Regions from separate parts of the Herbaspirillum sp. WTB6 genome, predicted to be linked through region 2. Evidence: predicted binding sites of a transcription regulator. Region 2 holds the regulator's gene; the other holds the start of a gene.
The links. The regulator HrcA, encoded in region 2, represses chaperone genes, less so after heat shock. The targets are predictions, from matches to a motif close to TTAGCACTCNNNNNNNNNGAGTGCTAA.
Positions count from the first base shown of each region.

Region 1: a site for HrcA is predicted at 1,782-1,808, ahead of rpoH (RNA polymerase sigma factor RpoH). Genes of this name have one in related genera too.

Region 1 covers NZ_CP176522.1:2,446,772-2,450,100, reverse strand. Annotated here, with positions in the region: gene ACK2VC_RS11480 (cell division ATP-binding protein FtsE) at 1-601, shown strand, start outside; gene ftsX (permease-like cell division protein FtsX) at 598-1,527, shown strand; gene rpoH (RNA polymerase sigma factor RpoH) at 1,878-2,777, shown strand; gene ACK2VC_RS11465 (SCO family protein) at 2,946-3,329, opposite strand, start outside.
Region 2 covers NZ_CP176522.1:2,738,388-2,741,716, reverse strand. Annotated here, with positions in the region: gene ACK2VC_RS12805 (NAD kinase) at 1-481, opposite strand, end outside; gene ACK2VC_RS12800 (HAD family hydrolase) at 547-1,269, shown strand; gene hrcA (heat-inducible transcriptional repressor HrcA) at 1,279-2,301, shown strand; gene fur (ferric iron uptake transcriptional regulator) at 2,391-2,840, opposite strand; gene ACK2VC_RS12785 (outer membrane protein assembly factor BamE) at 2,919-3,329, shown strand, end outside.

The DNA.
Region 1 (3,329 bases), 290 kb from region 2:
GTTGGTGTTTCTGGCCGGGCCGTCCGGCGCCGGCAAATCGACGCTCTTGAAATTGATCGCCGGCATCGAACGCCCGAGTTCCGGCACGGTGCTGGTGCAGGGGCAGGACATCGGGCGCCTGAAAAGCGCCGGCCTGCCGTGGCTGCGGCGCAAGCTGGGCCTGATCTTCCAGCAGCAGTCGCTGTTGAACGACCGCCCGGTGCTGGCCAACGTGATGCTGCCGCTGCTGGTCTGCGGCGCCGCCCGCGCCGAAGCCGAAAAGCGCGCGCGCGCCGCGCTCGACAAGCTGGGCCTGCTGGACAAGGCGGCGGCCGAGCCGCTGGCGCTGTCCGGCGGCGAGCAGCAGCGGGTGGCGATCGCGCGCGCGATCGTCAACCGGCCGCAGATTATCCTGGCCGACGAGCCGACCGCCAACCTTGACCGCGCCAGCGCCAACCAGGTACTGGATGCGCTGAAATCGTTTCACGCGGTCGGTGTCACTTGCCTGATTTCCACCCACGACGAGCAATTCCTCGATTCGGCCAACCGCGTGGTGTTCCTGGATCACGGCCAGGTAACCGAAACCTGGCGCCGGCAAGAGCCGGCGGAGGCGGGCGCATGAAAGGCTGGCTGCGGCAGCATCGCTTCGCGCTGGCGGTGGCTTGCGCCCATTTGCTGAAGTCGCCGGCCAGCTTCGCGCTGAACGTGCTGGTGGTAGCGATCGCCTTCGCGCTACCGATCGCCGGCCTGACCCTGCTGGAGAATATCCGGCCGGTGTCGGCGCAACTGGCGGTGGAGCCGGAAATCAGCATTTTCCTCAACATGGACACCTCACGCGAGCAGGCCAAGGCGCTGGCGCCGGCGATCCGGCGCGTGTTGCAGCAGCAGGCGCAGGGCGCCGCCAAGCTGGAATTCGTGCCGCGCGAGCAGGCGCTGGACGCGCTGAAGGACAAGAGCGGCCTGTCGGATGCGCTGGCCACCCTCGGCTCCAACCCGTTGCCGGACGGCTATGTGCTGAAACTGCCGGGTTTTCAGGATGCCGCCGACGCCGCCGGCATCGATACCCTGGCGACCCGCTTGCAGGCGCTGCCGGGAGTGGAAGCGGTGCAGGTCGATTCCGCCTGGGTCAAGCAGCTGGCGGCGCTGCTGCGCATTCTGCGCCTGTCCTTGCTGCTGCTGGGAGCGACGCTGGCGGTGGTGGTGATCGCCGTGATCTTCAACACGATCCGCCTGCAGGTGATGACGCAGCGCGAGGAAATCGAGGTCTCGCGGCTGGTCGGCGCCACCGATGCCTTCATCCACCGGCCGTTTTACTACAGCGGCGTGCTGCTTGGCCTGTGCGCCGGCGGCGTGGCGATGGGCGGCGTGGCGCTGGCGCTGCAACCGTTGAACCAGGCGATTACCGAATTCGCCCGGCTGTACGCATCGGACTTCCGCCTGGCGCCGCTCGGATTGTCGACCACGCTCAGCCTGCTGGCGGTAGGCGCGCTGCTGGGGCTGGCGGGTGCGCTGCTATCGGTCAGGCGCCATCTGGCCCGGCTAAGCTGAATTCACTTTCCTGCGGCTGACAACATACTACCCGCCGTATTTTCAATGCCGCCCTATATATCAGCGAAATTCACCTGTTTTACAACATACCCTGACCAACATCAATTTCCGATGGGGATTGATTGATTCTGTCGCGCTTTCCTTTGTGGTAACGCAACTTTCGGCCTTCGATTCATTCTAATCTCTTGATTTGAAGAGCAATCAATCCAGTTTGATTCATAGCTGTCAGCTATAGCGTCGTTCAATTGCCGCAATTAGCACTCGACAGGTAGGAGTGCTAAAATTGATCAATGAATTGCTTGATGGCTGTTCCAGAAGCAAAGCAACGCCGCACATTATTGGGAGAAACGATGAAATCACGCTCTGCGCAAGCTGCACTGATTCCAGTGAACAACACTGCCTTGGCGCTCGGTTTTACCGGAGGCCTGGGCAATATCGATGCCTACATCTCGGCCGTCAACCGGCTGCCGATGCTGACCCACGACGAGGAAGTCTCGCTGGCACGCCGCCTGCGCGACAGCAACGACCTGGCCGCCGCGCAAGAGCTGGTGCTGTCGCACCTGCGGCTGGTGGTGTCGATTGCGCGCGGCTACCTGGGCTATGGCTTGCCGCATGCGGACCTGATCCAGGAAGGCAACATCGGCCTGATGAAGGCGGTCAAGCGCTTCGATCCGGACCAGGGCGTGCGCCTGGTGTCGTATGCGATGCATTGGATCAAGGCCGAGATGCACGAATACATCCTGAAAAACTGGCGCCTGGTCAAGGTCGCGACCACCAAGGCGCAGCGCAAGCTGTTCTTCAACCTGCGCAGCCACAAGGAAGGGCTGGACACGATGACGCCGGCCCAGGTCGACGCCCTGGCGCAGACCCTGAACGTCAAGCGCGAGGAAGTGATCGAGATGGAAACGCGCCTGACCGGGCGCGACATCGCACTGGAAGCGCCGACCGACGACGATGACGAGAAATTCGCGCCGATCGGCTACCTATCGTCCGAGCTGCATGAGCCGACCAGCGTGCTGGAAGCGCAGCAATACGACCGCCTGCAGTCGGAAGGCCTGGAAAGCGCGCTCGGCAAGCTGGATGACCGCTCGCGCCGCATCGTCGAGGCGCGCTGGCTGGCCAACGACGACGGCTCGGGCGCCACGTTGCACGAACTGGCCGGCGAGTTCGGCGTGTCGGCCGAACGCATCCGCCAGATCGAGGCGGTGGCCTTGAAGAAGATGAAGGGTTCGCTGGCCGAATACGCTTGAAGCCAGGCCGAGCCAGGCTGAAAACGAAAAGCGCCCGCAGGGGCGCTTTTTTTCTGGGCAGCGGCCGCCGGACGTAGTGCCGGAGCGCGCCCGGGATAAACATATACTCTAGAATGAAACAGCCGAATCCGCCCTGAAAATGGTGGATTTTACAACATACTCCAGCGATCAGGACAGCAGCAGCTTCAAGTCATGCACGATCGGCTCGGCACCCTGCCCGTGCCGGATGAACAGGCGGATGCGGCCCTGCGGGTCGAACACATAGCTGCCGGCGGTGTGATCCATCGTATAGCTGCCCGGCTCCTTGCCCGGCACTTTCTGGAAGAACACCTTGAATTCCTTGGCCACCTTCTCGGTCGCCGCCTGGTCGCCGTACAGGCCGAGGAAACGGGAATCGAAGGCCGGCACGTATTTCGCCAGCAATTCCTGCGTGTCGCGCGCTGGATCGACGGTCACGAACAAGACCTGCACGCGCTCGGCCAGCGGCCCCAGTTCCTGCATCACGCCGGCCATCTCGGCCATCGTGGTCGGGCAGACATCCGGACATTGGGT
Region 2 (3,329 bases):
GCGACACCACCACGTCGTTGAACGCCAGGCCGCTGAAAATCTGCCGGCCTTCGCGCCAGACCGAGCCTTCCAGCAATGTGCGCCGCTCCGATTCCACCTTGCCTTGCAGCATGTCGGCCAGCACCGGAATCATGCGTTCCAGCGGGATGTCGGTCATGAAGCCCAGCCGGCCCTGGTTGATACCGATCAGCGGCACATCGTACGGCGCCAGTTGGCGCGCGATGCCGAGCATGGTACCGTCGCCGCCAAGCACGATGGCGGCGTCCGCGTGCTGGCCGATCTCCGCCGGCGTCATGGTCAGGGGCGTCGACAGAGGGATATTGCGCGCGGTTTCGGTCTCGAACACCACCGTATGGCCGTTGCTCTTCAGGAAATCGGCGATTTCCGATAGCGGCTGGGAAATGCCGGCGGCCAGATACTTGCCGATGATCGCAATGGTTTTCGGTAAGAATGGGGCGCCGGTGGATTTGAGGGGCTGCATGCCGGCGATTAGACCATAATTCAGATGCAACTTGAAAGAGACGGAAACGAACCGATGTACAGACTATGAAGACTTCCCCGATCAAGGCAGTGCTGTTCGATCTCGACGATACGCTGTGGTCGATCATGCCGGTGATTGCGCAAGCCGAAATCGTGCTGCACGACTGGCTGGCGGCCCATGCGCCGGCGGTGGCCGAGCGCTTCTCGATCGACGTCCTGCGCCAGCAGCGCCTCCAGTTGATGGCCACCGATCCGCGCTACCAGATCGACCTCTGGGCGCTGCGCCATGCGGCGCTGTGCCGCGCGTTCGCCAGCGCCGGCGAGGAACTGGCCAAGGTGGACCAGGCGATGGCGGTATTTTCGGCGGCGCGCAACGCGGTGACGCCGTTCGACGATGTCCATCCGGTGCTGGCGCAGTTGCGCGGGCAGGTGCCGCTGGGGGCGGTCACGAACGGCACCGCCGACTTGGAAGTGATCGGCCTCGCGCATTACTTCCAGGCCACGTTGTCGGCGCCGCGCCTGGGCTGTGCCAAACCGGGAGCCGCCATCTTTCACCTGGCATGCGACGCGCTGGGCGTGGCGCCGGCGCAGGCGCTGTATGTCGGCGACGATCCGCGGCTGGACATCGAAGGCGCGCAACGCGCCGGCCTGCAGACCATGTGGATCAACCGTTTCGGGCGGGAATTGCCACCGCATGTGGTGCCGGACGCGCAGTGCACCGACCTGCACCAGTTGCGGCAGTGGCTGGCGCCGCGCACGGCGCTGGCGGCAGCATCCGCCGGCCGCTAGAATAACGCCATGCAACTCGATACCCGCGCTCAAACCCTGCTCAAAGCCCTGGTCGAGCGTTATATCGCCGACGGCCAGCCGGTGGGCTCGCGCGCGCTGTCGCAGATTTCCGGGCTCGACCTGTCGCCGGCGACGATTCGGCATGTGATGGCCGATCTGGAGCAGATGGGCTTCGTCTGCAGCCCGCATACTTCGGCCGGACGGGTGCCGACGCCACGCGGCTACCGGATGTTCGTCGACACCCTGCTGACGGTGCAGGCACTGGACGAAGGCGCGGTCAACACCCGCCTGCCCTCGCGCCAGCAAGCCGGTTCGCCGCAAAAAATCATCGCCAGCGCGGCGCAGATGCTGTCGTCGCTGTCGCAGTTCGCCGGCGTGGTGCTGACGCCGCGGCACGAATCGGTGTTCCAGCAGATCGAGTTCCTGCGGCTGTCGGCGCGCCGCATCCTGCTGGTGATCGTCAGCCCGAACGGCGACGTCCAGAACCGCCTGCTGCTGACCGAGGTCGATTACACGCCGGCGCAACTGATCGAATCGGCAAATTACATCAACCAGCATTACGGCGGCTTGCATTTCGATGAGGTGCGGCGCCGCCTGCAAGGCGAACTGCGCCAGTTGCGCGACGACATGGCGCGCCTGATGCAGGCCGCGGTCGAGGCCGGCAGCGACGCCATGGCGGACCAGGGAGAAGAAGTCGTGATTTCCGGCGAGCGCAACCTGCTGTCGGTGTCCGACCTGTCGTCCAACATGACGTCGCTACGCGAACTGTTCGACCTGTTTGAGCACAAGACCAGCCTGATGCAGTTGCTCGACCTGTCGAGCAAGGCCACCGGGGTGCAGATATTCATCGGCGGCGAGTCGCAACTGGTGCCGCTGGAACAGATGAGCGTGGTGACCGCGCCATATCAGGTGGACGGCCAGATCGTCGGCACGCTGGGCGTGATCGGCCCGACGCGCATGGCGTACGAGCGCGTGATTCCGATCGTCGACATCACCGCCAAGGTCTTGTCGAACGCCCTCAGCCAGCCGTAATCATCCTATACCGGGTTGTGTATTTTTCGGCTCGGTCGTAAACTGGGTGAAAATTGCCGTTTTTTTCAGATACTCCCTGATTTTGAACATCAGCGGTTGCCACCGGGAGCGCTCTCGCGATATGGGCAATCGGGCTTGATGCAATTGCAATACAGCGCCAGCGCATGATCGGCGATACGAAATCCGCGCTCGGCGGCGATCTGCTGCTGGCGTTTTTCAATCTCGTCGTCATAGAACTCTTCGACATGGCCGCAATCCAGGCACACCAGGTGATCGTGGTGCGTACCCTCGTTCAGCTCGAACACCGCCTTGCCGGTTTCAAAGTGATTCCGTTGCAGCAAACCGGCCTGTTCGAACTGGGTCAGGACGCGATACACGGTGGCCAGCCCGACATCCATGCTTTCCGCCAGCAAGGTCTTGTAGACGTCTTCTGCGCTCAGATGGCGCACCGGGCTGCTCTGGAAAATCTCCAGGATCTTCAAACGCGGCAAGGTCGCTTTCAGGCCGCTGGCTTTCAGTTCAGAAGGATTGTTGGTCATCGCTCACTCGGTTCCAGGTATCTTGCTTTATCATATAGCGTTTTAGCATAAACGCTTAACTTTGGATTTCCTATGCGAATGCCGCGTCCCGCTTCTCCTCGCGCCGCCCGCGCCGCGCTGACGTTCTGCCTGCTGGCGGCGGGCCTCACCCTGGCCGGCTGCGCGTCGAAAAATCCGCTGATGGATGATGCACCGGCCGTCGCGCAAGCGCCGGCAGCGGCCACCGCGAGCGCCGCACCGCAGGTTGCCGCACCAAGCGCGCCGGCGAGCGCGAGTGGCGCCGGCACCGGCGCCAAAAATGCCACGGCAAGCGCGAATTCCGGCGTGCAAACCACGCACAACCGCCGCTTCCTGGGGATTTTTTCGCCCTACCGGGTCGATATCCAGCAGGGTAATTTCGTTTCCCAGGAAATGCTGGCCCAGTTGAAGCCCGGGATGACGCAGGAGCAGGTGCGCTTCGTGCTCGGCACGCCATTGCTGAACGACATG